DNA from 2 places in the Pseudarthrobacter sp. BRE9 genome. Region 1 is predicted to be linked to the other one. Evidence: predicted binding sites of a transcription regulator. Region 1 holds the regulator's gene; the other holds the start of a gene.

Region 1 (15,654 bases):
TGGGCATCGAGAAGCTCCTGCCCACGTTCTCCGACCTCGAGGTGTTCCTGCAGCTGCTGCCCCGGTCCTCCACGGGCGAGCGGATGAACCCCTACACGTCGCTGTGGACCGGTGTCACCGAAGGCGACGGTCCCTCGAAGTTCCATGTGGTCCTGCTGGACAACGGACGTACCAATGCCCTGGCGGATGAGATGGGGCGCTCGGCGCTGCACTGCATCCGCTGCAGCGCCTGCATCAACGTTTGCCCCGTGTATGAACGGACCGGCGGCCACGCCTACGGTTCCACCTACCCCGGCCCCATCGGCGCCATCCTGTCCCCGCTGATGACGGGCATCGAGGCTGAAGAGAACGGCTCGCTCCCGTACGCGTCGTCCCTCTGCGGCGCCTGCTACGACGCCTGCCCGGTCAAGATCAACATCCCGGACATCCTGGTTCACCTGCGGGGAAAGGATGTGGACGCACACCGCGGGGGCCTGCCCACCCAAATGGACGTCGGGCTCAAAGCGGCATCGTGGCTGCTCTCCGACGGAAGCCGTCTCGGCGCCGTCGAAAAGCTCCTGCCCCTGGGCCGCGCCGCTGCCGGACGGGACAAGAAGATCAAGAAGCTGCCCGGCATTGCCGCCGGCTGGACCCAGAGCCGGGACATCCCGGCACCGCCGTCGCAGTCCTTCCGCGAGTGGTGGGCGAAGGAGCACAAGAAGCCATGAGCAGCCGCGCAGAGATCCTGGCCGCCGTCCGCACAGCGCTGAAGGACGCACCGGCCGTTCCGGACATCCCCAGGCACTACCGCCTGGACGGGGAGGCTGACGCGCAGCAACGCATTGAGGTCCTGGTTGACCGGCTCGAGGACTACAAAGCCGGCGTCACCGTGGTGGCGGAGGCGGACGTGCCGCCCACCATCGAGGGGCTGCTGGCCGGGGCTGCCAGTTACGTGGTTCCGGCCGGCATTGACCCCGCCTGGCTGGCATGGGAGGCGGACACCACGAGGATCAGGTACGACGGCGGCACGCACGGCGTGCGGTCAGTCACCGAACTCGACGCAACAGACGCCGTCGTCACCGGCAGCGCCGTGACAGTGGCCGAATCCGGAACCATCATCCTGGACGGCAGCCCGGACCAGGGCCGCCGCGCCATTTCGCTGGTTCCGGACCACCACATTTGCGTGGTGCACAGCAGGGACATCACGGCCATCCTGCCCGAGGCGTTCCGCCGCCTGGACGGCACCCGGCCACTGACCATGATCAGCGGACCCAGCGCGACGTCGGACATCGAACTGGAGCGCGTCGAGGGAGTCCACGGTCCCCGGCGGCTGGACGTCATCATCGTGCGCTAGAAATAGAGGAACACCCCGCGAGGCGCCGAACAACTGAAAGCAGGACGGACAACGATGCCCCTCTTCGACCTACCGCTGGCCCAGCTGCGCAGCTACACCTCCGACGCCACTCCGCCGGAGGAGCTGGGCGCGTTCTGGGACACCACCCTGGCGGAGGCGCGTGCCTTCCCGCTGGACGCGGCCTTTGAGCCGGTGGAGAACTACCTGGCCGTGATCGACACCTTCGACGTCACCTTCGCCGGCTTCGGCGGGGCACGCATCAAGGGCTGGCTGCACCTTCCCGCCAGCCGGGAACCCGGCGCACGGCTTCCGGTCGTGGTGAACTACATCGGCTATTCCGGCGGCCGCGGCCTGGTCAACCAGGACACGCGCTGGGCGCAGGCCGGGTACGCGCACTTCATCATGGACACCCGCGGCCAGGGGTACGGCGGCACGCTGGGGCACACCGCGGATCCGCACCCCTCCGCCGGGGATGTGGCGCACGCGGGCCTGATGACCAGGGGTATCGCGAGCCGGGAGGACTATTACTACCGCCGGGTCTATGTGGATGCCTTCCGCGCGGTGGAGGCCGCCCAGGCCCATCCGGCCGTCGATCCGTCCAAGGTGGTGCTGGCCGGAGTCAGCCAGGGCGGCGGGCTGGTGGTGGCCACGGCAGGACTTACCGCGGGACGGCTCGACGGCGTCATCGCCGCGCTGCCCGACGTCCCCTTCCTCCAGGACTTCCCCCGCGCCATCGACATCACCCCGCGCGGGCCGTACCCGGAGATCGCCCAGTTCCTGGCACGCCACCGGGACCGCTACGAGTCCACGCTTGCGGTCCTCAACTACTTCGACGGCGTCAACCTTGCCCGCTGCGCCACGGCGCCCGCGCTCTACTCCGCGGCGCTGATGGACGACATCTGCCCGCCGTCCACCGTTTTCGCCAGCTTCAACGCGTACGGCTCCGGAACGGGCGCTTTCTCCGCCAGCGGGGCGGAGAAGGAGATCGAGGTGTACCGGTTCAATAACCACGAAGGCGGCCAGGAACACCACTGGATCCGGCAGCTGGTGTTTCTCCGCAAGATTTTGGGGTAAATTCCTCCCAGGGACGAGAAAGCGCTTTCTCGTCCCGTGGACGAGGAGAAATGAAGCGACTGAACAGGGCTGCCATTGTGGGCTACGGCGCCGGCGACGCGGCCAACAGCATGATCATCAGCACCGCCAACATGTTCCTGCTGGTCTACTACACGGACGTTGCCGGGATCGGGGCCGCAGCTGCCGGGACGCTCCTGCTGGTGGCGCGGGTGTTCAATGCCTTCACGGACATTGCCGCCGGCCGGATCGTGGACCGTTTCCACAGCCCCCGGTTGGGCAAGTTCCGGCCCTTCCTGGTCTTCGGCTTTGTTCCGCTGGTGCTGGGGATCGCGGTGTTCCACGTGCCCGACGTCCAACCGTCCCTCAAGCTCCTGTATGCCTACTGCACCTACGGCCTGGTGTGCCTTGCCTACAGCCTGGTGAACGTTCCCTACGGCTGCCTGGTGGGCGCCATGACCCAGGACCCCCGGGAACGGGCCAGGCTGGCCGGCGCGCGGACCATCGGCGGGCTGTCCATTGGGGCGACCCTCGGGTTCTTCGTGGCTCCGCTCCTGGGCAGGGGCGGGGACATCCAGCAGATCTTCACAGTGATGACGCTTGCCTTCGCGGTGATCGGTTCCGGGCTCTACGTGTTCACCGGGATTGCATGCAGGGAGCAGGTGGCCGGCAGCGTTCCCCGGATCAGCTGGCGCCAAACGGTGGAGGCGCTCAAGGTCAACTCGCCGCTGGTGGTCCTGAGCCTCAGCTCCGTGCTGCTGGTCACGGGCAACTCCGCCACCGTAGCCGCCCAGTTCTACTACCTCCGTGACGTCCTTGCCCGGCTGGACCTCTTTCCCGTGCTGGCGGCTACGCAGGTGGTGATCACCCTGGCGCTTGCCGTCCTGATGCCGCGCCCCGTGGCCAGATGGGGCAAGAAGGCTGTTTTCAGCCTGGGCTGCCTGCTCGGCACCGCAGGTGGGATGGTGGTCTTCCTGGCGCCTGCAGGAGAGCCCTGGCTGGCGGTGGCCGGTATGGTCCTGGCGCAGTTGTCCGCGGCAACGGTCAGTATCCTCACGTGGGCCCTGGTCGCGGACACGGTGGAATACGGCGAATGGAAGACGGGTGTCAGGGTTCAGGGCATCAACTATGCGCTCCTGGCCGCAACCCGGAAACTGGGCATGGGCTTCGGCGGCGGCCTGGTGGCCTTCGCGTTGGCGTGGGGTGGCTATTCCTCGTCCCGGCAGGAGCAGGCTGCCCCGGCGGTCACGGCCATCCGGTCCGCCGCAGGACTTCTCCCCGCCGTTCTGGTGCTGGCGGCCGTTGGCATCCTGTACTGGTACCGCCTGACTGACCGGAAGCATGCAGAACTGGTGGCAGGACTCCAAGGCCGGCGGTAACCGAATGTGACGGACGCCGATTTTGCGGCCGCCGTGGCCGGGGCTTATGGTCTTTTCCATGACTAACCGTTGGTATGCGTATTTTTCGTTGGCTCTGGAGGGGCCCGCGTCTAACTGACACGCATCCAGCATTCCTTCAGAGCCAACAGGGCAGAGATCATTCTCTGCCCTTCGCCGTTTCTCCGGCGGGTTCTGACATCCGGGCCCGCTTCCCATCTGGAACAGGACCCCGAACATGAGCACCGCAACAGCAGCAGCACAGTCCACCTCGAACCTGCGCGTCAGCGAATTCACTCCGCTGCCCACTCCTTCCGAACTCCTCGCCGAACTGCCACTGGATGCCCGGGCGGCTGCCGTCGTCGAACGCGGACGCGACGAAGTGCGCGCCATCATGGACGGCGTGGATGACCGGCTGCTGGTCATCGTCGGTCCCTGCTCCATCCACGACCCCAAGGCAGGCCTGGAATACGCCCGCCGGCTGGTCAGCCAGGCGGAGAAGCACAAGGAAGACCTGCTGATCGTCATGCGGACCTACTTCGAAAAGCCGCGCACCACCGTGGGCTGGAAGGGCCTGATCAATGATCCGCGGCTGGACGGCAGCCACGACATGGTCACCGGCCTCCGCACCGCCCGGCAGTTCCTGCAGCAGGTCACGGCGCTGGGCCTGCCCACCGCCACCGAATTCCTGGAACCGATCAGCCCGCAGTACATGGCGGACCTGATCTCCTGGGGTGCCATCGGAGCCCGCACCACGGAGAGCCAGATCCACCGCCAGCTCGCCTCGGGTCTGTCCATGCCCATCGGCTTCAAGAACGGGACCGACGGCGGCCTGCAGGTGGCCATCGACGCATGCGGCGCCGCGGCGGCTGCCCAGGCCTTCCTGGGCATCGACGGCGATGGCCGGGCGGCGCTGGTGGCGACCGCTGGAAACCCGGACACCCACGTGATCCTGCGCGGCGGCCGCAAGGGGCCCAACTACTCAGCGGCGGACGTCGAGCGTGCCTCCGGCGAACTGGCGGGCAAGGGACTGAACCCGCGCCTGATCGTGGATGCCAGCCATGCCAACAGCGGCAAAAGCCACCACCGGCAGGCTGAGGTGGCCCTGGAGATTGGCGCCCAGCTGGAGGAAGGCGGGGCCGCAGCGCGGGCGGTGGCCGGCGTGATGCTGGAAAGCTTCCTGGTGGGCGGCGCGCAGAACCTGGACGTCGCGGAGCACGCGGCCGGGCGTTCGGAGCTGGTCTACGGGCAAAGCGTCACGGATGCCTGCATGGACTGGGACGTTTCCGCGTCCGTCCTTGAGCAGCTGGCGTCTTCGGCGCGGAAGCGGCGGCAGTCAAATTAGGGGGTGAAATAGGGGAAGCACTACTTTCACATCTGCCACAGCAACATCTAGAGTATCTTTTAGGTGGTTGGTGGATGGCTCAGCATCGGAACACCGCATTGGCACGTACCTGGGGTCACTGTTGTCCATCCGTCAGCAAAGGAAAATAGGGAAATGTCGGCAGAACAGAACTTCTCCAACGCGAAGTTCCTGACCGTGGCTGAAGTAGCCGAGGTCATGCGAGTCTCCAAAATGACCGTTTACCGGCTGGTCCACTCCGGCGAAATGCCGGCGGTGCGCTTCGGCCGCTCCTACCGGGTCCCCGAAAACGCCGTCGAACAGTACCTCAAGGGTGCTGTGGTGGACGGCCACTCCGAGACCGCCTGAGGCGGCTGTCCTGAGCCGCTCCCGATAGGCGGTACCCTGTTAAGGAACGTTTTACGTCATTGTAAGAATCTGTCAGTTGTTCAGTTCGTAGCTTTGTCCACGGACATTCTCCATCAGACAGGTACTGCATCTAGTTTGTAAGGAACTTTCGTGGGTTCAGTTATTAAGAAGCGTCGCAAGCGTATGGCCAAGAAGAAGCACCGCAAGCTGCTTCGCAAGACCCGTCACCAGCGCCGTAACAAGAAGTAGACATACTTCGAACAGCGTGGAAATGCCCGTCGCCTTCCAAGGCGGCGGGCATTTTTGTTTCCTGTTTAGTGCGTCCCGTTCTTGTTCGCAGATCCTGACCGTCAAGATTGGGATTCGCGGACAAGCGTAGGATTCGACGGATTCTTATACCCGCGGGCCGCGGATGCGGGCGAAGCCCTTCCAGAGGCCATAGATGGCTCCGCCGAAAGTGGCCGCCTTGAGGCCAAAGGTGGCGGCACGCCGGCCGGCGCGGAAGTCGTAGACCGGCCAGTTGCGGTCCCGGGCGTGGCGGCGCAGCTTGGAGTCCGGGTTGATGGCCACCGGATGGCCCACCAGCGAAAGCAGCGGGACGTCGTTGTAGGAGTCGCTGTAGGCCCAGCAGCGCTTGAGGTCCAGGCCCTCCTCGTCGGCGATGGCCTGGACGGCCACGGCCTTGGCCGAGCCGTGCAGGATGTCTCCCACCAGCCGCCCGGTGTACATGCCTTCGGAGACCTCGCCGACCGTGCCCAAGGCCCCGGTCAGTCCCAGCCGGGTGGAGATCACGGTGGCCACTTCGATGGGGGTGGCTGTCACCAGCCAGACGCGGCGGCCCACCCGCAGGTGCTGCTCGGCCAGGGCCTTGGCGCCCGGCCAGATGCGCGACGCAATCATTTCGTCGTAGACTTCCTCGCCCAGCGCCTTGATGTCATCAACAGTGATCCCGGCAGCCAGGGTCAGGGCCGAATCGCGGACCGCGTGGACGTCGTCGATGTTCTCCCCGCGCGCCACGAACTTGAACTGCTTCCACGCGAACCCGGCGGCCTGGGCCAGGGTGAACGCGCCGCGCTGGTGCATCTTCCGCGCCACGTGGAAGAGGCTGGCTCCACGCATCAACGTATTGTCCACGTCGAAAAACGCCGCCTCGCCGGGCTGCGGCGCGGCAACCGGCCGCGTGACAACGGCGACGTATTTCTCCTCGGGCATGGACCCGAGTCTAGTCAATCCACTGGCCCGCCGCCGTCGGCGTCACCCGCACGCCACGAACGGCGATACCGTTAAGCCATGGCTACACCCCGCGTCGTCCTGGTCACCAAAGCTGACTGCCACCTTTGCGAGGAAGCGCGCGACGCCGTCGGCCGGGTCACTGCCTCATTGGGCCTTACGTGGAGCGAAGAGCTGGTGGACAACCAGCCCGAACTGCGGGAACGGTATGCCGAGGAGGTCCCGGTGGTGCTGGTGGACGGAGTACAGCGCGACTTCTGGAAAATCGACGAGGCCCGGCTGGAACGCGTGCTGCAGCGCGCCATGGCCCAATAGGGGGAGTGACAGCAGTGACAGCAGACCCCTGGGCATCATGAGCTTTCCATGGCCCTGGTTTTGAAGCCACGAGCGGCAGGGACCTAGAGTGGACTCACAACGCGACGCAAGGGAGGTGCGGGTGACATCCCTGGGTTCAACGCCCCAGCCTGTCCCGGACCTTCCGGATGCCACGGGCGCACTGGCCAAGCAGATACCTCCCGCCGCCGTGGCCCGGCTGACCATCTACCTCCGTGCCCTGAACACATTGCTGGCCGAGGGCGTGGAGCGTGTTTCTTCCGAATCCCTGGCGGAAGCCTCGGGCGTCAGTTCCTCAACCCTGCGCAAGGATTTGTCCCATGTGGGGTCCTACGGGACAAGGGGCGTGGGGTATGAGGTGCAGTACCTCAGCCGCCACATTGCCGCCGCATTGGGACTGACCCACGACTGGAAAGTGGCCATTGTCGGGGCCGGCAACCTGGGCAAGGCACTGGCGCGCTACGGCGGCTTCGAATCGCGCGGGTTCGACGTCGTGGCCATCTTCGACGCCGACCAGATGGTGGTGGGCAACGAGGTGGGGTGGCTGCGCGTCAGCGACGTGGCGGACCTTGAAACCGTCCTGCACCGTACCGGGGCCAACATGGTGGTGCTGGCCCTCCCAGCCGCGGTGGCCCAGGGGGTTTGCGACCGCGTCGTGGCGGCAGGCGTTCACAGTGTGCTGAGCTTCGCACCCGTGATGCTGCAGGTTCCCGAAGGGGTCAATCTCCGCAAGGTGGATATGGCCACCGAACTCCAGATCCTGGCCTACCATGCGCAACGGGCCCAGACCCCCGGGCAGACGGCCTAACTGGTTAAAGCAGCAGGCCCGGGATGCGGTTGCGCATCCCGGGCCTCCTGCTTGTCAGGGGTGGTGCCGGCTAGCGTCCGTAAGGGTTGCCGAAGCCGCCCGAGTATGGGTTGGCGAAGGGCTGCTGCTTCCGGAAGTACGGGGCGGATGCCGGAAGGTAGAGCAGCACGATGGCAGCGATGCCCAGCAGCGTTCCGATGGTGGCAAAGCTGGGGGGACCAAAGAGGCCGAAGATGGACAGCGCAGCGAAGACGGTGCCCAGGATGCGGGCCCAGTTCTTGCCCTTTCGGACGAAGAAGGCCACCAGCAGGTAGAGGGCCACTCCGATGATCGCGAATACCACCAGGGTGCCGGCAATGACTCCCTTGATGTCGTCATACGTGACTCCGGTGGCGCCGCCGGCGGCCATCTGGTCCTCAAAAGTCTGGCGGAACAGGGGATCATCCAGCTGGGTGAGGCCGGTCAGCAAGGAGATCACGAAGATCACTGCCGACGCGATCAGCAGCCAGAAGGAGATGTTCACCAGCTGTGGGATACCGTTGCTTCCCGCTGGCTGCGGCTGCTCCGAGGGGTACTGGCCGTAAGGCGACTGTCCATATGGGGACTGTCCATACTGCGGTTGGCCGTACTGGGGCGGGTTCTGGCCGTAGCCCGGGACCTGGGGCGCATTCTGCCCGTACTGCGGCGCGTTCTGCCCGTACTGGGGCGCTGCCGGCGGCTGCGACCCGTACTGCGGCTGGTTCTGCCCATACTGCGGTGCGTTCTGCCCGTACTGCGGCGCGTTCTGGCCAAAGCGGGGCTGCTGGTCTCCGGGCTGGCTGCCGGCCTGGTCATGCCCCGGCTGGTTGTTGCCCGACTGGGGGTCCTGGGGAGTGGGAGGCGGGACGGGAGGAGTACTCATGGCGTTCCTTCTGCAGGTCGGGATCCGGGTAGGCTGCCGGGAATCGGTCCTCTGCCTTCCCCCCAGCATGGCTTAAGTCCACCGTACCCCCGGCGGGCAGCGTTGTGGGTGATTCGGCGGGTATTCGCGCAGGTGGCAGCCGTTAAACCGGGAAACCCCGGCCCCAAGCCGGGTAGGCCTGGTGCCGGGGTGTGCCCTGACGGGGTGGAATTACGCTGCGGGAGCGATGAAGGCGAGTTCCAGGTTGATGGCAACCTTGTCGCTGACCAGCACACCGCCGGCTTCCAGGACAGCGTTCCAGGTGAGGCCAAAGTCCTTGCGGCTGATGGTGGTCTCGGCAGAGACGCCGGCGCGGGTGTTTCCGAACGGATCAACGGCAACACCGTTGAACTCGGTTTCCAGGGTCACCGGACGGGTAACGCCCTTGATGGTCAGGTCGCCGGTGAGCTCGTAGCTGTTGCCCTTGGCCACCAGGCCGTTGGACACGAAGGAGATCTCGGGGAACTTCTCCACGTCGAAGAAGTCCTCGCCCTTGACGTGGCCGTCGCGGTTGGCATCGCCGGAATCGAAGCTGGCGGTGTTGATGCTGGCGTTGATCCTGGCGCCGGTGACGTCCTCGGGGAGTTCCAAGGTTGCCGCGGCCTCTTTGAACTGGCCGCGGACCTTGCTGATGCCTGCGTGCCGGACGGTGAAGCCGATCTCGCTGTGCGAGTTGTCCAGGGTCCAGGTGCCGGTGGTGACGTCTGCGGGAAGTGCCATGATGTTGCTCCTTGTATAGGTATGCGGGCTGAGGTCCTGCGGTTGAACCTTCATCTGTTGAAGCCTCAACTAACTTGCTGCATCCAGTATAAACATGCATTTGCATGTTTTGTTCCCGGCTTCGGAACATTTCTTCAAAAACTTCAGTTCTACTGTTTGTAGAAAGCACGGGCGGAAGATTTCGGATCGCACGCCATCTTTGAGAAACTGGTAAACATGCCCCAAGCCACTGTCCATCTGCTCCGCCACGGCGAGGTCCATAATCCCGACGGCGTTCTCTATGGGCGGCTTCCCGAATTCCACCTCTCCGAGCTGGGGCAGGAGATGGCCCGGACGCTTGCCGGGCACTTCCGGCAGCGCGCAGAAAGCGGTGCCCGCATCACCTACCTGGCCGCCTCCCCGCTGGACCGTGCCCAGGAAACGGCGCGGCCGACGTCGGAAGCCCTGCACCTGCAGATCCACACCGATGAGCGGATCATCGAAGCCGAAAACTACTTCGAGGGCATGAAGGTCACCAAGGCGGAGCTCCGTCGGCCCAGGCACTGGCCGCACCTGATCAACCCGCTGCGCCCGTCCTGGGGCGAACCGTACAAGCAGCAGGCGGCGAGGGTGGCGGCTGCCGTGCAGGATGCCCGGCTGCGGGCCATTGAACTGGCTGCCGGCGACTTTGGCGCCCAAGGGCCCGAAGCCATCCTGGTAAGCCACCAGCTGCCCATCTGGGCGGCCCGGCTGAGCGCCGAAGGCCGGCCCCTGTGGCATGATCCGCGCAAGCGCGAGTGCACCCTGACATCCGTTACGTCCCTGGTGTTCGACGACGACGGCTCGCTCTTGCGGGTCGAGTACAGCGAACCCGCGGCGTCCCTTCTTCCCGGTGCCGCCAGCACCCCTGGAGCCTGACAGTGACCAGCAACAACCTCCCCTCGCGCCGCAGCTTGTTCGCCGCCGGCGGCATGGCCCTGACCGCGCTGACCCTGGGCCTCTCCGGCTGTGCCCAGGAGGATGCGCTGGCCAAGCAGGCCAAGGCGGGGGACAACAAGAACTATGTGGCAGGCGACGGGTCCGTGACCGAGTTCGCCGCAGCGGACCGCAAGGACGCGGTGCAGATCCAGGGTGCGCTGTTCAACGGCACCGCAGTAACCCCCGCCGATTTCCAGGGCAAGGTGAGCGTCCTGAACTTCTGGTTCGCCGCCTGCGCGCCGTGCCGGGTGGAAGCACCACAGCTGGAAGCGCTGCACCAGGAGTTCAAGGACCAGGGCGTCCAGTTCTTCGGCGTCAACCTCCGGGACGAAAAACCAACGGCGGAGGCGTTCGAGAAGACCTTCAACCTGACCTACCCGAGCTTTGACGACAAGGACGGCGGCGTCCTGCTGTCCGTGTCCGGCCTGGTACCGCCCGGCGCCGTGCCCACCACCCTGGTCCTGGACAAGCACGGACGGGTGGCCTCCCGCGTCCTCGGCGAGATTGAAAAGGGCACCCTTAAAGCCCTTATAACCGCCGCCGTGGCCGAGTAGGACAGGCCGGGACCGTGAACAGCCCCTTCGCCGAAGCCATCCTCAGCGGCTCCATCCTGCTGGCCATTCCGGTGGCACTGCTCGCCGGGCTGGTCTCCTTCCTTTCCCCGTGCGTCCTTCCCCTGGTTCCCGGCTACCTCGGCTATGTCACCGGCCTGAGCGGCGTGGACCTGCAAAAGCAGAAACGCGGGCGGATGCTGGCCGGGATCGGGTTGTTCGTCCTGGGCTTCTCCGTGATCTTCGTGCTGCTGGGAGGCGCGTTCGGCCAGCTGGGCACCCTCATCACCGGAAGCCAGAACGCCTGGATCACCCAACTCCTGGGGGTCCTGGTGATCATCATGGGCATTGTCTTCATGGGCGGCTTCAGCTGGCTCCAGCGGGACGCGAAGATCCACGCCAAACCGCCCGCCGGGCTCTGGGGTGCACCGTTGCTGGGCCTGACCTTCGGGCTGGGCTGGGCACCGTGCATCGGCCCCACCTATTCAGCCGTGCAGCTGCTGAGCCTTTCCGGGGGATCCTCAGCCGCCAAGGGCGCCTTCCTGGCGTTCGTCTACAGCCTGGGTCTGGGCATTCCCTTCCTGTTAATCGCGCTGGCCCTGCGCCGCGGGATGGGCGTCATGGCGTTCTTCCGCAGGCACCGCCTGGCCATCCAGCGGACCGGCGGCGGAATCCTCGTGGTGCTCGGCCTGCTGATGGCCACCGGCGTCTGGGGGACCTGGGTGACCGGGCTGCAGTACTGGTTCCAAACCGACGTGAAGTTGCCGATCTGATGAGCGAGCGTGTGAACGTAAAGAAGAAGCAGTCCGCCCCCGTAGCGGAGGCAAAAGCCCAGGCCGCCCTTCCGGCCCTGGGCCCCAGGGGCATGCTGCGGTGGGCCTGGACCCAGCTGACCAGCATGCGCACGGCGTTGTTCCTGCTGCTGCTCCTCGCCGTCGCCGCCGTCCCCGGCTCCCTGTTCCCGCAACGGCCCGCCAACCCGGCCATCGTGACGCAGTACATCAAGGACCACCCGGACTACGGCAAGCTGCTGGATTCCCTGCAGCTCTACGACGTCTACTCCTCGGCCTGGTTCTCGGCGATCTACCTCCTGCTGTTCATCTCCCTGATCGGCTGTGTTGTGCCGCGAGCCATCGCCCATTACAAGGCCATGCGCTCCCAGCCGCCGCGCACGCCGCAGCGCCTGTCCCGGCTGCCGGAATACGGCACCCTGGTGATCCCTGCCGGCGCCGGCATCCCGGCGTCGGACGCCATCAATGCTGCAGCCGGACTGCTGCGCAAGCGCGGCTACCGGGTGGAGGTCAGGGACGCCGACGGCGACCGTCCTTCCCTGGGTGCCGAACGCGGATTCATGAAGGAAGTGGGCAACCTCGTCTTCCATACGTCGCTGATCGGCGTGCTGGTGGCCGTGGCCGCAGGCGGCCTGTTCGGCTACAGCGGCCAGCGCATCCTGGTGGAAGGCGACACGTTCGTGAACACCCTGGTGGGCTATGACCAGTTCAATCCGGGCACCAACTTCCAGTCCAGCCAGCTGCAGCCGTACTCGCTCCAGCTGGACAAGTTCAACATCACATTCGACCGCGAATCCAGGGGCAAGTTCGGCCAGCCCATCGACTTCGCCGCCACCGTGACCACCAAGGAAAATCCGGACGCTCCACCAAAGCAGGAGACCCTGAAGGTCAACGACCCCGTCAGCCTCGGCGGGACCAGCATCTACCTCACCGGCAACGGGTACGCACCGGTGGTGACCATCCGGGACGGAGCAGGCAACGTGGCCATGCAGGGCCCCGTGGTGGCCAAGCTGCAGGGCGAGAACTACTACTCCTCCGTGGTCATCAAGGTTCCGGACGCCCAGCCGGACCAGCTGGGCTTCGTTGGCTTCTTCCTTCCCACCGCATTCGTGACGGACAAGAACGTTTCCTTCAGCGCCGACCCCGAGCTGTTCAACCCGCAGCTGACCCTCAACTCCTACTACGGGGACCTGGGCCTGAACAGCGGCGCCCCGCAGAACGTCTTCGAACTGGACGTCAAGAACCTGACGCCGCTTAATGCAAGGAACCTGGCCGCCGGCGGCATCACGCTTGCGCCGGGCTCCACCTACACGCTGCCGGACGGCAAGGGCACCATCAGCTTCGACGGCGTGAAGCGCTACATCGGCGTGGACATCCACCACAACCCCGGACAGGTCTACGCCCTGGTCTTCGCTTTGCTGGCCGTGGCCGGCCTGATCCTCTCGCTCTACGTCAACCGCCGGCGCGTCTGGGTACGGACGGGCACCGCTGCTGATGGCCGCACGATGGTGGAATACGGACTCCTGGCCCGCGGCGAGGACCACCGCCTGGCGGGCGAGGCAGCCGCGCTCCGGAAACTGTTCACCGCGGAGTGGCAGCTGCCGGAAGACACCGAAGATACCGGCCAGTCCCAGCAAACTCCCAGCCGGGCAAGCGATAATGTCGCAGGCTCCGCCGCTAACGCCGCAGGCTCCGTCACCACCCCAGCAGGCCCCGCCGGGCCCGAAAAGGACCAGTAATGCCATTTGGAATCAACGAAACCATGGGCCAGTACAGCGAACTCTTCATGCTGCTGGCGGCGGGTACCTACACGGTGGCCTTCATCGCCTTCGCCTGGGACCTGGCCAAGAGCAGCAAGGCCCTGCGCGCAGTGGACCTCAAGGCTGCCCAGGCCGGTGCAGCCGCCAGGGTCCCCGTAGCCGCCGGTGTTGCTGCCGGGACCGGGGAACGGGAAGGATCCAGCGTTGAGTCCCGCCTGGACGGGCCGGCCGGCCGGGCCGAGCGCCCGTCGTCGTCCGCCGGCAAAGCCAGCGGCGCAGGTACCGGCGGATTTGTGACAGCCGACGGCGACATGAAGTACGCTGCGGAGCGCCGCGTTCCGGCACGGGTCGCCGTGGCCCTGACCACCCTTGCAGTCCTCATACACGGCGCCGGCGTGGTCACCAGGGCCCTGGGCGCAGGCCGTGTGCCGTGGGGCAACATGTACGAATTCCTCACCACCGGCGCGTTCCTGGTGGCGGCCGTGTTCCTGCTCTCGCTGATCCGGCGCGACCTCCGCTTCCTGGGCACCTTCGTGGTGGGCCTGGTGATCATCATGCTGGTTGCCGCCTCGGTGGCGTTCTGGACCCCCGTTGGACACCTGGTCCCCGCCCTCCAGAGCTACTGGCTGGTCATCCACGTTTCCATCGCGGTGCTGTCCTCCGCGCTGTTCACCCTGACCTTCGCGATGTCCGCACTGCAGCTGGTCCAGTCCCACCGGCAGAAGACGGTGGCCGCCGGAGGTGCAGACAAGCTGGGCTTCATGCGCCTGGTGCCGTCCGCGCTAAGCCTGGAAAACCTGTCCTACCGCATCAATGCCATCGCCTTCATCGGCTGGACCTTCACCCTGATGTTCGGGGCCATCTGGGCGGAAAAGGCCTGGGGCCGGTTCTGGGGCTGGGACACCAAGGAGGTGTGGACCTTCGTGATCTGGGTTGTCTACGCCGGCTACCTGCACGCCCGTGCCACCCGCGGCTGGACCGGCACACGCGCCGCGTGGCTGTCAATCGTGGGCTACCTCTGCGTGATCTTCAACTTCACCATCGTGAACCAGTTCTTCAATGGGCTCCACTCCTATTCCGGCCTCTGAAACAGGATCATCAGGCCCTTTGAACAGGGCCCTTCGGCCCTAAAACAGGGGCCTCCCGGACCCCAAAACCGGCGATGCGTGGCGAGGCGGGGCTACTGCCCGGTAAATAACCATTCGATGTACCAACAGGGGTGTTCCCCGGTCCTTCGGTAATGCTACGTTGGTGACGTTCCCTGTGATGAAGCTTGCAGGTGAAACACCAGCTCTTCGAGGTACCCATGAGCTACGCCCTCGCCGTTGATGTCGGGACCAGTTTCACGGCAGCTGCCGTTGTGCGTTTTCACCAAGGTGCTTCTGCTGTGCCCGAGTGCCTGCCCCTCGGCTCGCGTGGAGCATCCGTCCCCTCCGTGCTGTACTACCCGGAGGAAGGCGCAGTCCTTGTGGGCGAGGCTGCGGAACGCCGCGGGCTGGACTCGCCGGAACGGGTGGTCCGGGAATTCAAGCGCCGGATTGGCGACGATGTCCCCTTCGTGCTGGGCACCCTGGCCCTGCAGCCTGAGGACGTCTTCGCCACCATGGCCCGGTGGGTAGCGGACCGGGCTGCCGAACGTGAGGGGGGCCCGCCGTCGGACGTTTTCCTGACCCACCCCGCAGCGTGGGGCACCCACCGCCTGTCCCTCATCCGCGATGCCCTCGCCGCGCACGGGCTGGAGAACGTCACCCTCCTTCCCGAACCCGAGGCCGCAGCCCTGCACTACGCATCCCAGGTGCGGGTGGAGGAAGGCAGCACCATCGCCGTGTACGACCTCGGCGGCGGCACCTTCGACACCGCCGTGCTGAGGAAGTCCGGCAGCAGCCGCTTTGAGCTCGTGGGCCGCCCGGAGGGCATCGAAGACCTGGGCGGCGCCGACTTTGACGCAGCGGTATTCCGTTACGTCGCTGCGCACACCGGGAACGCCCTGGACGACCTGGACACTGCCGATCCGGCAGTGCTGGGGGCCTTGACGCGCCTCCGGAGGGAATGCGTCGAGGCCAAGGAAGCGCT
Region 2 (15,654 bases), on a different contig from region 1:
AAGTTCAGCCTCCGTGCCTACGCTGCCCACGAAGGCTACACCTTCGACCTCCTTGCCGACTTCTGGCCGCACGGAGCCGTGGCGAGCGCCTATGGCGTGTTCGACGTCGACAGCGGCATGGCCAAGCGGGCCACCTTCATCATCGATGCTGACGGCAGGATCCGTTACAGCGTTGTGAATCCCCGCGGGCAGGCCCGGGACTTTGGCGAATACCGCGCGGCCCTGGCGGGTCTGAAGCAGGCCTGAGCAGCCATGGCGGAGCAGCCGCGGGGGACTGGCCTTACAGGTTTTGCCAGCATGCCGCCGGTAGCCCCTGCTCCGCCCTCAGGCGATGACCTCGAAGTGCTGGCCAGGATCCGCGACCTGCTTGCAGGTGCCCCCTTCGCGCTGCTGACGGGCGCCGGCTTGAGCACCGACTCCGGCATCCCGGACTACCGTGGCCCGGACTCGCCGCCCCGGCAGCCCATGACCTACCAGGAGTTTGTCCGGGACGCCGGCAACCGGCGGCGGTACTGGGCCAGGAACCACATCGGGTGGTCCCATATGCGGCACGCGGAACCCAATCAGGGGCACTATTCAGCGGCGGAGCTGGAACACCGCGGCTACCTCACTGGCCTGATTACCCAGAACGTGGACCGCCTGCACCAGGACGCGGGCAGCTCCAATGTCGTGGATCTCCACGGCCGGTATGACCAGGTGATATGCCTGGACTGCGGGCGGACCTATACCCGGCGTCTCCTGGCCGGTGTTTTCGAGGAACTCAACCCCGGATTCCTGGAACGGGCAGCGGTCTCCGGGCTGGTGGAAATGGCGCCTGACGCTGACGCCACCGTGGAGGACGAGTCGCTTATCAGCAGCTTCGTGGTGCCAGTCTGTCCTGCCTGTGGTGGGACCCTGAAGCCGGACTTTGTCTACTTTGGCGAAAATGTGCCCAAGGACCGGGTGGAACGCTCATATGCCATGGTGGACCAGGCAGCCGCTTTGGTGGTCGCCGGATCATCCCTGACGGTCATGAGCGGCCTTCGGTTTGTGCGGCACGCCGCCAAGGAGTCCAAGCCGGTAGTGATCATCAACCGGGGCGCCACCCGGGGTGATGACAAAGCGACCATCAAGCTGGAAGCCGGCGTCAGCCAGGCGCTCGGCTACCTCGCGGCTGAACTTCCCGCCCTGTAGGGACGCCGGAAGCGGTTCGATGGGCGGATTCGCGTTTCCGGCCCACAGTCGGGTAGAGTCTATGTTCGTTGGTTGCGGCGTTAGCGCCGGAAACAGCACGATTTGGGTCTTTAGCTCAGCTGGTAGAGCGCCACGTTTACACCGTGGATGTCATCGGTTCGATCCCGGTAGGACCCACCAAAGTAAACCCCGCTGCCCCAGCCTTTCCGGCATGGGCAGCGGGGTTTTTTGTTGGGCACGTCGTGTCCCCATTGTCGGACCCCTGCCATACGTTGCAGGAATGGAACACGTCATAGTGCGGACAGACAGCAGCGGAATGCCGACGGCGGTGCTGAGCCGGGGCAGGGAATGGGCGGTTGGTGCCGAGCCGGTCAGATGGTTCGAGCGCATCAATTGGTGGGAAACCAGCAGGCGGATGCCGAAGGGCAACAGTGGAGTGGATGTTGAGGTCCTGCAGCTGCAGGTGAGGCTGGGAAACAACAGCAGGTCAGCCCTGACCACCCTGTACCTCCAGCGTGATGGAGCCGGCGGGGGCTGGCGGCTCAAGAAAGCCTCGGCGGGCGCAGCGTGAACCATCGCTGCCGGGCTGCTTCCCCGGGGCACCATGTCCTCGGATATCGCTGTTTCAGGGCATTGGAAAACCCTCCACCGCGACTATTGGGGGATGCCGCGGTGGAGGGCCTGGGACGAATATACCGTGAACTGCCGGAAACAAAAAGTCATACCGTCGGAGTCGTTGGTGTCGGGAATGAATCCTCCGGCAACCAAGGTCCTTCTCAGCTTCGGCACTGGCTGAAGATTGCCGAGCCTGCTGATCACCGGCGAGCCCGCTGATCACTGCCGAACGGGGATAAACACCCGTGGCTGCTCCGTCCAGGTGTCCGCCATCTGCGACATGGTGCGCCGCATGATCCGGTCCGAGGCCTCCCGTGCAGACGAGGCATCCCCCCTGGCAATCGCTTGCGCCACATCCTCATGCCACTGGAGGGCAGCCTGGTGCGGGTGGTCCGGCATCAGTCCATGGACGGTACGGCCGGTCAAAGTTTCGGCCACCTGGCCCATGAGGTTGGCGAACATCTCGTTGCCGGAACCGGACAGCAGCAGCGAATGGAACCGGATGTCCAGTTCCAGGAAGCGGGCTACCTCGCCGTTGTTTCCGGCCTCGCGCATGGCACGGGCAACGTCGACCAGCTCCATCCGCAGCGGGGCAGGGGCATTCTGGGCGGCCAGTTCGGCAGCTGCGGGTTCCACCGCAGCGCGCAGTTCGGCGAGGGAACGCAGCTGGGCGCCGCGGGCGTCGCTTGCCAGCCGCCAGCGGATGACCTGCTGATCGAAGGGATTCCAACGGCTTGCCGGCAGCACCCGAATGCCCACCCGCTTGGTGGTTTCCACCAGCCCAAGTGACTGCAGGACCCGCACGGCCTCCCGGATCACGGAGCGGGAAACCTTCAGTTCATCCTCCAACTGCTCCGCGAGCATGACATGGCCGGCAGGTAGATCGCCCGAGATAATGCGGGTGCCAAGGTTGTCGATGGCACGGTGGTGGAGGCTGCTGGTCATGCTGCTAAGCCTAGTTGCTGGCAAGCGGCCGGTTGCGCGGGTACGACTGTCAACGGGGCACCGGAGGGCGGGGTCCTAAACTGGCACCGACACAATATGGTCCATTACGCCGCCGTTACTTTCGCGTCACAGCGAGAATATATATGCTTTATTCCGACCCCCTGATACGCCCCGGCGTCTTCCCGCCTGCGGAAGCCGGCATCCGGGACTAATAATGAATTGGAGTTATTGATGTCTGCACACATCGGTGTCACCGGCCTCGCCGTCATGGGCGCCAACCTTGCCCGTAACCTCGCCCGCAACGGGTTCACGGTTGCCCTGCACAACAGGTCGGTGGAGAAGACGGACGCGCTGCTGGAGAAGCACGGCTCCGAAGGAGACTTCATCCGGACCGAAACCCTCCAGGAACTGGTTGACTCCCTCGAGAAGCCCCGCCGGGTGCTCATCATGGTCAAGGCCGGAAAGCCCGTGGATTCGGTCATCGAGCAGCTCGAACCGCTGCTGGAGCCGGGCGACATCATCATCGATGCCGGCAACTCCCACTACGAGGACACCCGCCGCCGGGAAGCCGCGCTGGCCAAGAAGGACCTGCACTTCGTGGGCGTCGGCGTATCCGGCGGCGAAGAGGGTGCACTGAACGGCCCCTCCATCATGCCCGGCGGCTCCAAGGAGTCCTACAAGGCCCTCGGCCCGCTGCTGGAAAAGATCTCCGCAAAGGTCGACGGCGAGCCCTGCTGCGCCTGGATCGGCACCGACGGCGCGGGCCACTTCGTCAAGATGGTCCACAACGGCATCGAATACGCCGACATGCAGGTCATTGGCGAGGCCTTTGACCTGCTCCGCTCCGGCGCTGGCATCGAGCCCGCGGAACAGGCAAAGATCTTCTCCGAGTGGAACCAGGGCGAGCTGTCCTCCTTCCTGATCGAGATTTCCGCGGAGGTCCTGGGCCATGTGGACGCCAAGACCGGCAAGCCGTTCGTCGACGTCGTCGTCGACGCCGCCGGCCAGAAGGGCACCGGCCGCTGGACCGTCATCTCAGCCCTGGAACTGGGCTCGCCGGTATCCGGCATCGCCGAATCCGTCTTCGCCCGGGCCCTCTCTTCCCAGGCCGCGCAGCGCAAGCTGGGCCAGGAACTGCTGGCAGGCAACGAGGCCGACGTCGAAATTCCCGAGACATTCGTTGAAGACGTCCGCCAGGCGCTTTACGCCTCCAAGCTGGTCTCCTACGCCCAGGGCCTGGACATGCTGACCTCGGCCGCCAAGGAATACGGCTGGGAACTGAAGCTGGACGAGATCGCCTCCCTGTGGCGCGCGGGCTGCATCATCCGTGCCGAGCTCCTCAAGGACATCACCAAGGCGTACGCCGCTGATGAGAAGCCGGCAAACCTTCTGTTCGCTCCGGCGTTCACCCAGGCCATTGCCGACGCCCTGCCGGCCTGGCGCCGCGTGGTTGCCACCGCCGTCCAGCTCGGCATCCCGGTGCCGGTCTTCTCCTCATCGCTGGCGTACTACGACGGCCTGCGCCGCAAGCGCGTGGCAGCCGCCCTGATCCAGGGCCAGCGCGACCTCTTCGGCGCACACACCTATGGCCGGATCGACACCGAAGGGACCTTCCACACCCTGTGGGGCGAGGACAAGTCCGAAGTTGAAGCGGTGGACACGCACTAGCACCTGCTGCCGTACAACAAAGGCGGGCAGTTCCCCGGTTACCCGGTGGAACTGCCCGCCTTTTGCTGTGCCTGCTGATGCTAGATCCGGTACTCGATGTCGTATTCGGCCGGGTCCACCGCGGGTTTGGTTTCCCGCTGTGCATCCCGGTGCCTCCACCTGGCAGGAACACCGGTAATAATCGATTCCGGCGGTGCATCCTTGACCACGACGGCGTTGGCGCCCACCGCACTGTCCCGGCCGATGGTGATGGGCCCAAGGATCTTTGCACCCGCCCCGATGGTGACCCGGTCCCCGATGGTGGGGTGGCGCTTGATCCGTGCCAGAGAACGCCCGCCGAGGGTGACACCGTGGTAGATCATCACGTCCTCGCCGATCTCAGCGGTCTCGCCGATGACCACGCCCATGCCGTGGTCGATGAAGAATCGGCGGCCGATCGTGGCGCCCGGATGAATTTCAATACCCGTCCAGGACCGGCCCAGCTGGGACAGGAGCCGCGCCGGAAACCGGAGCGACGGGTTCTGCCACATGCGGTGCGTCAGCCGGTGGACCCAGATGGCATGAAGGCCGGAATAGGCGAAAAAGTTCTCAAAAGAACCTCGAGCCGCCGGGTCGTGGGACCGGGCGGCATCGAGGTCTTCCTTCAATCTTGCGAAAAAGCCCACAAAGTTCTTTCTACAGGAAACGGGCGGAGGGCGGTCTGATCAGCCGCGGATGTCGTCATAGAGCACGGTGGAGATGTAACGCTCACCGAAGTCGCACACGACTGCCACGATCAGCTTGCCGGCGTTTTCCGGGCGCTTGGCCAGTTCCAGCGCGGCCCAGACGATCGCGCCGGAGGAGATGCCGCCCAGGATGCCTTCCTTGATGCCGAGCTCGCGTGCGACGCGGACCGAGTCCTCAAGGGTGGCGTCGATGACCTCGTCGTAAACGTTGGTGTCCAGCAGTTCCGGGATGAAGTTGGCGCCCAGTCCCTGGATCTTGTGCGGGCCGGGGGCGCCGCCGTTCAGGATGGGGGAGTCCTTGGGCTCCACGGCCACGATCTGCACGCCGGGCTTGCGTTCCTTCAGGACCTGTCCGACGCCGGTGATGGTTCCGCCGGTGCCGATGCCCGCAACAAAAATGTCCACGGCGCCGTCGGTGTCTTCCCAGACTTCCTCGGCAGTGGTCTTGCGGTGGATCTCCGGGTTGGCTTCGTTGGCGAACTGCTGCGCCCAGATGGAGTTCTCGGTGTTGGCCACAATTTCCTGGGCCTTTTCCACTGCGCCGCGCATGCCCTCGGAGCCAGGGGTGAGGACGATCTCGGCACCGAAGGCGCGCAGCATGACCCGGCGCTCGGTGGACATGGTCTCCGGCATGGTGAGGATGACCTTGTATCCGCGGGCGGCACCCACCATGGCCAGGGCGATGCCCGTGTTGCCGGAGGTGCCCTCGACGATGGTGCCGCCCGGCTTCAGGGCGCCTGACTTTTCCGCGGCGTCGATGATGGCAACGCCGATGCGGTCCTTGACGCTGTTGGCCGGGTTGTAGAACTCCAGCTTCACGGCAACGGTGGCGTCCAGCCCCTCGCTGAGCCGGTTCAACCGGACCAGCGGGGTCCCGCCCACCAGCTGCGTCACATCGTCATAGATCCGTGCCATGTACATACGCCTATCTCTAAAAGGTGAATACTGAGGTCAGCCTAACGAGGCCGTGTAACGACAGGCTAAGCGTTAAGCCATGCAGAGTAATATTTCCGGGCCTTGGCCAGCTTGGGGTTGATGATCACCTGGCAGTACCCCTGCTCCGGGTGTTTGGCGTAGTAGTCCTGGTGGAATTCCTCGGCCACGTAAAACCGCGGCAGGCGGCTGACCTCCGTGACGATGGGGTGCGACCACAGGGCCTGGTTCCGTTCGATGGCTTCCTCGAACAAGATCTTCTCCTCGGTGGTCTCGTAGAACATCGAGGAACGGTACTGGGTACCCACGTCGTATCCTTGCCGGTTCAGCGTGGTGGGGTCATGCAGGGCGAAGAACATGTCCAGGATGACTTCCGCGGGGATGACCTCCTCGTCGAACGTCACCGCCACCACCTCGGCATGGCCCGTGGTTCCGTTGCAGACCGAGTAGTAGTCCGGGTGCGGATCGTGCCCGCCGGTGTACCCGGACACCACGGAGGTGACGCCTTTGGTTTTCTGGTAGACAGCGTCAAGGCACCAGAAGCAGCCTCCGCCAAGAACAAAAGTTTTCATGATCTCTTCAATGGTTGGCGGGCCCGGATGATTCCCGGGCCGGCCGGCGCAATGACCGCAAACTGCGGCGGCCGAAAGCCGATGGGGTAAAACTAAGACTATGGAACCTGTGGACACCGACGTTACCGGCCGGGCAGATCACGACGGCGAAGCCTCCTCCGGCGCGCCGGCTCCGGCCGGGACCGCGGACGCCCCCACCCTGGCCGAACTGCTCCTGGCGGTGGAAGAACTGTGGCCGGAGTCCCTGGCGGAAAACTGGGACGAGGTAGGGCTTGTGGCAGGCCACCCGTCCGCCCCCGTTACCAAGGTCATGTTTGCGGTGGATCCCACACTGGAGGTCATCGAGGAAGCCGTTGAGTGGGGAGCCGAACTGCTCATCACCCACCACCCCCTGCTGCTGAAGGGCGTCACGTCCGTCGCCGCCACGTCGGCGAAGGGCCGGGCCGTCCACCGGCTCATCGAGTCCGGGACGGCACTGCTGACTGTGCACACCAACGGCGACTCCGCCGTCGGGGGTGTTTCCGATGTCCTGGCCGACGCCCTGGGGCTCCAGGACGTCGCGCCGCTCACGGTGGCGGCCAACGGGCTGCCGGAGGAAGGCATCGGCCGCGTGGGGGACTTGGCAGATGCCATGAGCCTGGGCGACTTCGCGGCCCGGGTATTCGGAATCCTTCCATCCGTTGCCGGGGGAGTGCGGGTGTCCGGGGACAAGGACGGACTGGTGCGTCGCATCGCTGTCTGCGGCGGTGCCGGCGATTCCCTGTTCAACGAGGTGCGGGCCAGCAACGCCGACGTCTACGTCACCGCGGACCTTCGCCACCACCCCGCATCGGAGGCACGCGAGGCCGCCCTCAATGGACGGCCCTATCTGGTGGACGTTTCGCACTTCGCCAGCGAATGGCTGTGGCTGCCGGCGGCTGCTGCAGCCCTGGGCAACGTTCTGGCTGACCAAGGCCATGAGGTGGAGATCCGCGTCAGCACCACCAACAGCGATCCGTGGGACTTCATCCTGACTCCGGGCTGAGCAGCCGGCCGGGGGATGCGGCGAGGCAGGGGAGCAGGCCAGGCGCTAGAGTCTAGGAAGCGCCGGTTCGGTGCCCGGCCACGGCCGGAAGGGATTCAGCGGAGGTAACAGTGGCTAAGGCGGCACCGGCGGAACAGTTGAAGTTGCTCGAACTGCAGGGGCTGGATGCCCGGCTGAAGGGTCTCACCAACCGCCGCCGCACGCTGGAAAATGATCCCCGCATCAAGGACCTGGAGGCTGCCCTGTCCGTTGCCAACGGTGAACTGGGGGCAGCGAAAGTGGCTGTGCACGACGCCGAGGCCGCGCTCAAGCGGGCTGAGGCCGACGTCGAACAGGTCACTTCACGGATCGAACGCGACGAAGCCCGGCTCAACAGCGGCACGGGCCTGTCCAAGGACCTCGTTGCGCTGCAAAAGGACATCGCCTCGCTCAACAAGCGGCGCTCCGACCTTGAGGACGTGGAACTGGAGGTCATGGAGCGGCTGGACGGCCTGCGGGAGCGGCAGGCGGCCCAGCAGCAGATCGTCGACGACATCCAGGGCTCGTTCGGCACTATCAGGGCTGAGCTCGATGCGGCCCTCGCCGAGGTCGAAACGGAAGCAGCAGGGCTGCGCGCCCAGCGCGCCGAATTCGCTGCCGGCCTGGATACGGGCATGCTGGCGGTCTATGAAAAGACCCTCGCCAAGCGCGGAGTCGGTGCGGCGCGGCTCTTCCACGGCACCTCGGAGGCTTCCGGAATGAAGCTCAGCCCCGGCGATCTCGCGGAGATCAAGGCGGCGGCCGCGGAAGACATCGTATTTTGCCCGGACTCCGGCGCCATCCTGGTCCGCTCCGACGAGTGGTCCTGACTCAACTGGGTAGCGCTAAGTGTCGTTTTGAGGGCTCAAAACGACTGTGAGGATTGGGGTGGCTGGTCCGGGACTGGCTGGCAGAGTTGGTACTGGCCGTTCCGCGCTGCGGTCGTGACTCACAAAACGATTGACCCCTGCGGGGTGTCCCTCAAGTGACTTGTCCGTCTGTGGTGTGGGCCGGCCGGTACCTTCCCGGCCCACTTTGGTGACTTGATCAGAAGGTTGCCCGCCCCGTTGGGGGCGTGGCTCGTCACAGTGCTGTTCCGAAGTGACCTCTACCCGGGCTGGTACCGGCCGTTCGCGGCCCTGACCGTATCCGCGAATAGAGGAAAGTGCCAGAACCGCTATGTCTATCGTTGCTCATTCCTACCCATTTGTCGTGGGGGTCGATACCCACGCGAAAAAACATGTCTATGCCATCATCAACACCGCTACCGGGGCACTGCTGCAGACCCGGGATTTCCCCACCACCGGCGCTGGTGTTAGCCGTGCCATCGCTTGGGTGGCCCGCCTCACCGGCGCTGACCTGGCTGCCCTCTGGGTGATTGAGGGCGCTGCTTCCTACGGCGCGCTGCTGGCCGGTGCCGTCGCCGCCTCCGGTTACGACGTCGTTGAAGCCGCACGCATGGATCCCCGCGCCCACCACGGGGTGGGCAAGTCCGATAAGTTGGACGCCCACCGGATCGCCGCCGCCGTTCTGGCCTTGGACGAGCGGCAGCTGCGCCAGCCACGGCTCAACGAAGGCGTCCGCGCAGCCCTGCGGATCCTCATCAGCGCCCGTGCGTCCATGACCGCCGATCGGACCCGGGCCGTGAACGCCCTCACCGCGCTGGCACGGGTGAATGACCTAGGACTCGACGCGCGGAAACCCCTCACCGGCACCCAAATCACCGAGGTATCCCGGTGGCGGGCCCGTGAGGAACCGCTCGCGTTGTCCGTCGCCCGCGCCGAAGCAGTCCGGCTCGCCAAACACATCAGCAAACTCGACACGGACATCAAAACCAACAACGACCAGATCACCGAACTGGTCCATATCAGTGAAGCCGCGCCACTGCTCCAGGAAAACGGCTTCGGCCCCGTCACGGCCGCTATCTGCCTCACCGCCTGGTCCCACCACGGCCGGGTCCATTCCGAGGCCGCCTTCGCCTCCCTCGCAGGGGTCAACCCGATCCCGGCCTCCTCGGGCAACACTGTCCGGCACCGACTCAACCGCGGCGGCGACAGAACCCTGAACAAGGCTCTTCACATGGCCGCCGTAAGCAGGATGACATTCGATGCCGAAACCACTGCCTACGTCGAGAAAGGGCAAGCCGAAGGACGTACCAAAAGGGAAATCCGCCGATGCGTGAAACGCTATCTCGCCCGACGAATTTATCGAACCCTCAACGCTACAAAAATGGACCCCTTCACGGCTTGACGAACTATAGAAGGGTCACTTAGGGCTACTTACTTGGGAGGGGTAGGGGAGTCAGCCCGGCAGGATGATGTTCAGGGCGTGCGGCTTGCGGGCCGTAGCGGGTACCAGTTCGGCGTCCCACTTCTCGCGGGCAGCCTTCAAGAGGTCCGACGGCGCTGCGGGGGTTTTACCGCGCCGCACCAGCAGGTGCCGCGCCAGCTCCCCCCGGGTGTGCTTGGCAAAGTGGCTGACCACCTTGCGGACTCCGCCGGCCTCCGTGAACACGTTCACCGACACGGCCTGTTCCGGCGGCGGCGCCCAGGCGGCCGCGTAGGTGCTGGACCGGCAGTCGACGAGCAGGTGCCCTTGGACCGCGCCGACCAAAGTCTCCCCAAGCTGCGCCTTCCAGAACGGCGCCAGCCGGCCGACGTCTGGCAGGGCCGTGCCCATGGAGAGCCGGTAGGCGGGGACGCTGTCGCCGAAGCGAAGCGCTCCCCACAGGGCAGAAATCACCAGGACGGACGCCTCCGCCTTGCGCCTCTGGGCCGGTGTCATGCTCCGGTAGCCCAGGGCGTCGTAGAGGACGCCGGAGTAGATGCTGTGCGCGGGCGCTGCAGGCTCGGCGCCCAGGCGCGTATTGCGTTCCACGTCCTCCCGCAATGAGGCACCGACGCCGAGCAGGGCGAGGGCGTCCTGGTGCGCACTGACCGTTCCCAGCGCCTCGAGGACCTTGGCGCGGTAGGGGTTCAGTTCCGGGAAGCCCAGCGAGGACCAGTCGACGGCGGGCCCACGGAGCGCGGGTGTCTTGCCTTCGGAAGGGGGAAGCAGAATCAGCACCGTCCGATCCTACCGGCGACAAAAGCGGCTGCCGGCGCCGGTAGACTGGACGCGGATGGGACAGCCAGACGGCCGCGCGCCACGCAAGTGGCTCGAGGAACGTCCGGGCTCCGCAGGGCAGGGTGGTGGGTAACGCCCACTCGGGGTAACCCGCAGGCCAGTGCCACAGAAAACAGACCGCCTGCATTTCCGGTTTTGCCGGGAAGGGCAGGTAAGGGTGAAACGGTGGTGTAAGAGACCACCAGCTTCCCGGGTGACCGGGAAGGCTAGGTAAACCCCACCCGGAGCAAGGCCAGACAGGACACGTTCGAGGGCTGCCCGCCCGAGTGTCCGGGTAGGCCGCTGGAGGGTGCCGGCAACGGTACTCGTAGATGGATGGCCGTCGCTCCCTTTCCGGCAACGGCAGGGGAGAACAGAACCCGGCGTACCGGCTGTCCCATCCTTATACCTCGTTTGACCCCGGGCGTTGTGTTCGGGATGCTGGACCGTGCCCGTAAATCCTGATCGACAATCCGCCCCCGGAACCGCCGGGCGCCCGGTCCCCTCAACCGGCAGGCAAGCGTTGGCACTGGCCGGGTTCCTGGCCGTTTCCTATGCCGTGTGCATGTTGGCCTCCGTCCCGATCATCCTGCACTCAAACGGCTGGTTCGCCAGTTCGGCAAGGGCGCCATGGATGCCTGCCGGGTGGATGTTCCGTACCGTGTGGATTGGGCTGTATGCCTTCAGCGGCCTTTCCGGATGGCTGGTGTGGCGCAAGGGAGCCATGGCCGGCCGTCTCCGCCGGTCCTACGGATTCCAACTCCTGCTGAACCTGGCCTGGCCGTTTGTGTTCTTTGCCCTGTACCCGATGCTCGGTTCCGTGGCCCTCTGGACCGCATTCCTGGTCATCTGCGCACTCGCAGCAATCCTGGCGTACCTGATCCTACGGTTCGGGCCGGTGGACGCCGCTGCCGGCTTCCTGATGTTGCCGTACTTTTCCTGGGTGGTCTTTTCCTCGAGCCTGAACCTCTATTCGGCTGTCCACAACTGAAACCGGGCATATCAGGCGCCGCGTTCGGGGCCGTGTGAGTGATTTCACGCAGCGCAAGCGTGTTCCCTGCAGCGGACCAAATTAGAATGGATCACGGACGCAGGAGTTCTACCGCCGAAAGTTGCGTTCGCAACCGGCGGTTTTTCTTTACACGCGATCCAGGCGCCTGGGGGCCATCCCTGCAGGCGCCGGTGCCCCTGGACATCATCAGGTGGCCTACATCTGTGTACGAGGACGTACACGGCTGAACCGAGGAAGGTATTTCTGTGAGCCAGACGTCTGATTCTTGTCTTGATACGTGGATGGGCCGGGAGGCCCTCGCCGAGGCCATGATCCCGGTGATCGGCAGGCTGTACCGCGAAAACAACGTGGTGACCAGCATCCACGGCCGGAGCCTGATCAACAAGTCCACGATGAACATCCTCAAGGCGCACCGCTTTGCGCGCCGGATGAGCAAGGACGAACTGCTCCTGGAGGACACGGCGCCCCTGCTGAACACCCTGGCCGGACTCGAACTAGGCGCTGCCGCGATCGACATTGCCCGCCTGAACCAGAAGTTCAAGGAAGAAGGCAACGGCGCCACCCTGGAGGAATTCCTCCGCGCCGAGCTCGCCGAGATCGTGGGCAAGCGGGGCGGCGATGACCGCACCAGCACCGACGTCGTACTCTACGGATTTGGCCGCATCGGCCGCCTCCTGGCACGCCTCCTGATCGAAAAGGCCGGTGGCGGCCACGGACTGCGCCTGCGCGCCATCGTGGTTCGCCGCGGCTCGGACAACGACCTCTCCAAGCGCGCCAGCCTGCTGCGCCGCGACTCCGTCCACGGGTCCTTCGAGGGCACCATCCGGATCGACGAGGACGCCAACACCATTACCGCCAACGGAGTGCAGATCCAGGTCATCTACTCGAACGACCCCGCCACCATCGACTACACCGCCTACGGCATCAACAACGCCCTGGTGGTGGACAACACCGGCCGCTGGCGCGACGCCGAAGGACTCTCCCAGCACCTGCAGAGCAAAGGCGTGGCACGGGTCCTCCTGACCGCACCCGGCAAGGGCGACCTGAAGAACATCGTCCACGGCATCAATCACAAGGACATTGCCGATTCGGACCGGATCGTCTCCGCAGCGTCCTGCACCACCAACGCCATCACCCCTGTGCTGAAGGCCATCAACGACAAGTTCGGCGTGGTGCACGGGCACGTGGAAACCGTCCACTCCTTCACCAACGACCAGAACCTGATCGACAACTTCCACAAGGGCGACCGCCGCGGCCGCTCCGCAGCCCTGAACATGGTCATCACCGAAACCGGTGCCGCCAAGGCAGTGGCGAAAGCCCTGCCTGAACTGCTCGGAAAGCTGACCGGCAGCTCCATCCGCGTCCCCACCCCGGACGTATCGCTGGCCATCCTGAACCTCAGCCTGGAAAACGGCACCACCAAGGACGAGGTCAACAACTACCTGCGTGAAATGTCGCTGCACTCGGACCTCCGCAAGCAGATCGACTACATCGACTCACCGGAAGTTGTCTCCACCGACTTCGTCGGCTCACGCCGCGCCGGCATCGTCGACGGACTCGCCACGGTTTCCACCGACAAGAACCTGGTCCTCTACGTCTGGTATGACAACGAATTCGGCTACAGCTGCCAGGTGGTGCGCGTCATGGAGGAAATGGCCGGCGTGAACCCGCCGTCGTTCCCGGCCAAGGAAAGCGCCGCCGCCCTGGCCGCCATCGCCGTCTGACCAAATCAGGGCTCGTCCTGCGAATTCCCGGCTGGTTCTCTGGAATCAGCCGGGAAACGGGACCACACTGGTGGCATGGACAACGAATCGACACTTCAGCACGACACCACCCTCGAACATGCCCTGGACGTGGCCAAGGCCAACCATAAGGAAGCAGTGCGGCTGCTCGAACGTGCCCGCGCCGGACATAAGACCGGGGATGTCAGCGATGACCGGGTGCGCCAGCTCGAGGGCCTGCTGGCCATCGCCGAGGAAGACCTTCGGAGGGTCACCAGGGAGCAGTAGCCCAGCAGCGGCCGTACGGCCGTGTGAGCCATCACTCGTCCTCAACAGTGTGGATATCAGCGGCCGGGCCCACCCTTTGTCCTAGGCTCTTGGGGTGCCTGATTTTCCCCTTCCGGCGTCAGCGCCGTGACCGTCAGCTGGTCTGCCTACCGCCGCGCACGCCGCCGTTCCCGGCAGGCGTGGGCGCTGCTCACGACGGCCGCTGTATGCATCGTCGCCGCCCTGTTCTGGTTCTTCACCGCCGGACAGTTTGCGGCAGCCGGGCCGGCGCCGGACGGCCCGAGCGAGGCGCCGGTGTTCAACGCCGCCTGGATGAAACCGGTCCAGGAACCTAACCCGGTGCCGGCGGGCAGCGCCCTCTCGGCACTCGACGGGCTCGCTGTGAAGGGCCGGGCGCCGAACACCGGCTACAGCCGCGAGGCCTTCGGCCAGGCGTGGCAGGATGTTGACAGGAACGGCTGCGATACCCGCAATGACATCCTCCGCAGGGACCTCGCCGGCGTAGTGTTCGCCGAAGGCTCCACCTGCACGGTAGCCGCCGGGCACTTCCGGGAACCCTATACGGGCCAGGACATGGACTTCCGCCGGGGTTCCGACAGCAGCCGTGCCGTCCAGATCGACCATGTGGTGGCACTGGGTGACGCCTGGCAGAAGGGGGCGCAGGGTCTGGGGCCCAAGGAACGCCAGAGCCTGGCCAACGACCCCCTGAACCTCATCGCGGCCGACGGCGCCGCGAACCAGCAGAAGAGCGCGGGAGATGCCGCCACGTGGCTGCCGAAAAACACCGCGCTGCGCTGCCATTACGTGGCCCGCCAGATCTCGGTAAAGGCCGCCTACGGGCTGTGGGTTACGGCGGCCGAGAAGGACGCCATGAGGCGGGTCCTTGGCTCCTGCCCCGGACAGGAAACCATCACTGCCCGCTGATGGTCAGTGACCGAACGGGTCCGGGTCCACGCCGGGCATCCACGTCAGCCCCGGCACGCCCCAGCCGTTTTTCTTGGCCTGCTTCTTTGCCTTGCGGGCGTAGCGGTCAATCAGCCGGTTAACGTACAGTTTGCCGTCCAGATGGTCGTATTCGTGCTGGATCACCCGGGCGAACCAGCCCGTTGCCTCAAACTTCACCGGGTTCCCAAAGCCATCAAACCCTTCGACCCGCGCCCACTCGGCCCGCTTGAGCGGATACTGCTCGCCGGGGAAGGAAAGGCAGCCCTCTTCCTCCTCGTCCGGGTCGGGAGCCGCGCCGGAGACCTTGGAGAGGGTCAGGACGGGATTCACCAGCACCCCGCTTGGGGGAGCGCCATCGTCGTTGGCGTACTTGTAGACGAAGATCCTCTTGCCCACGCCGATCTGGGGGGCGGCGAGGCCCACGCCATGTGCAGCCTCATTGGTTTCGAACATGTCGGCAATGAGCGCGCGCAGTTCGTCGTCGAAAACCTCCACCTCGGCCGCGCGCCGGTGCAGGACGGGCTCGCCCCAGATGGTGATTGGCAGAACGGTCATATCAGTTGTCCTTCGGCTTTCGCGGTGTCCCCGGTTTTCCTGCGCGTACCCGGTGGGGCACAACAAAGGAGGCCGCACCGGATATCCGGTGCGGCCTCCTTTGTTGACGGCTGCATGTGCCGCCCCGTGAGGGTGAGCGACGGGGGTTGAACCCGCGACCTCCTGGACCACAACCAGGCGCTCTGCCAACTGAGCTACGCCCACCATGTGCATCAAGGGAAATCCGCTTTACCGGCTCCCTGGAAACGCAACTCAAATAGCTTACCTGCTCGGAAGGAGTGCTTTGTCCACTTTCAGCGATTTGAATCGAAATTTCATCCAAACGTGGCGCAGATTACTCCGCCGGCTGCCCGGC

What was found. The regulator Rex, encoded in region 1, represses fermentation and respiration genes when NADH is low (regulators of the CRP and FNR family bind a similar motif). The targets are predictions, from matches to a motif close to CTTGTGAANNNNTTCACAAG.
Region 2: a site for Rex is predicted at 11,801-11,820, ahead of Q9R31_RS08020 (glyceraldehyde-3-phosphate dehydrogenase). Genes of this name have one in related genera too.

The regions. Positions count from the first base shown of each region.
Region 1 is NZ_JAUZUY010000001.1:930,745-946,398, reverse strand. It holds gene Q9R31_RS04470 (LutB/LldF family L-lactate oxidation iron-sulfur protein) at 1-707, shown strand, start outside; gene Q9R31_RS04465 (LUD domain-containing protein) at 704-1,333, shown strand; gene Q9R31_RS04460 (acetylxylan esterase) at 1,388-2,407, shown strand; gene Q9R31_RS04455 (glycoside-pentoside-hexuronide (GPH):cation symporter) at 2,458-3,783, shown strand; gene Q9R31_RS04450 (3-deoxy-7-phosphoheptulonate synthase) at 4,019-5,125, shown strand; gene Q9R31_RS04445 (helix-turn-helix domain-containing protein) at 5,279-5,491, shown strand; gene Q9R31_RS04440 (30S ribosomal protein bS22) at 5,642-5,740, shown strand; gene Q9R31_RS04435 (HAD-IB family hydrolase) at 5,885-6,703, opposite strand; gene Q9R31_RS04430 (glutaredoxin family protein) at 6,782-7,036, shown strand; gene Q9R31_RS04425 (redox-sensing transcriptional repressor Rex) at 7,158-7,862, shown strand; gene Q9R31_RS04420 (hypothetical protein) at 7,933-8,763, opposite strand; gene Q9R31_RS04415 (YceI family protein) at 8,974-9,522, opposite strand; gene Q9R31_RS04410 (histidine phosphatase family protein) at 9,739-10,419, shown strand; gene Q9R31_RS04405 (TlpA disulfide reductase family protein) at 10,473-11,033, shown strand; gene Q9R31_RS04400 (cytochrome c biogenesis protein CcdA) at 11,048-11,803, shown strand; gene Q9R31_RS04395 (cytochrome c biogenesis protein ResB) at 11,803-13,560, shown strand; gene ccsB (c-type cytochrome biogenesis protein CcsB) at 13,560-14,669, shown strand; gene Q9R31_RS04385 (Hsp70 family protein) at 14,888-15,654, shown strand, end outside.
Region 2 is NZ_JAUZUY010000002.1:671,370-687,023, reverse strand. It holds gene Q9R31_RS08095 (peroxiredoxin) at 1-246, shown strand, start outside; gene Q9R31_RS08090 (NAD-dependent protein deacetylase) at 253-1,173, shown strand; tRNA gene Q9R31_RS08085 (tRNA-Val) at 1,278-1,353, shown strand; gene Q9R31_RS08080 (hypothetical protein) at 1,454-1,744, shown strand; gene Q9R31_RS08075 (FCD domain-containing protein) at 2,008-2,733, opposite strand; gene gndA (NADP-dependent phosphogluconate dehydrogenase) at 2,965-4,401, shown strand; gene epsC (serine O-acetyltransferase EpsC) at 4,482-5,066, opposite strand; gene cysK (cysteine synthase A) at 5,106-6,041, opposite strand; gene msrA (peptide-methionine (S)-S-oxide reductase MsrA) at 6,107-6,631, opposite strand; gene Q9R31_RS08050 (Nif3-like dinuclear metal center hexameric protein) at 6,732-7,655, shown strand; gene Q9R31_RS08045 (C4-type zinc ribbon domain-containing protein) at 7,766-8,503, shown strand; gene Q9R31_RS08040 (IS110 family transposase) at 8,853-9,923, shown strand; gene Q9R31_RS08035 (peroxide stress protein YaaA) at 9,975-10,739, opposite strand; RNA gene rnpB (RNase P RNA component class A) at 10,796-11,182, shown strand; gene Q9R31_RS08025 (TspO/MBR family protein) at 11,344-11,769, shown strand; gene Q9R31_RS08020 (glyceraldehyde-3-phosphate dehydrogenase) at 12,036-13,514, shown strand; gene Q9R31_RS08015 (hypothetical protein) at 13,590-13,799, shown strand; gene Q9R31_RS08010 (HNH endonuclease family protein) at 13,926-14,723, shown strand; gene def (peptide deformylase) at 14,727-15,299, opposite strand; tRNA gene Q9R31_RS08000 (tRNA-His) at 15,431-15,503, opposite strand; gene orn (oligoribonuclease) at 15,634-15,654, opposite strand, start outside.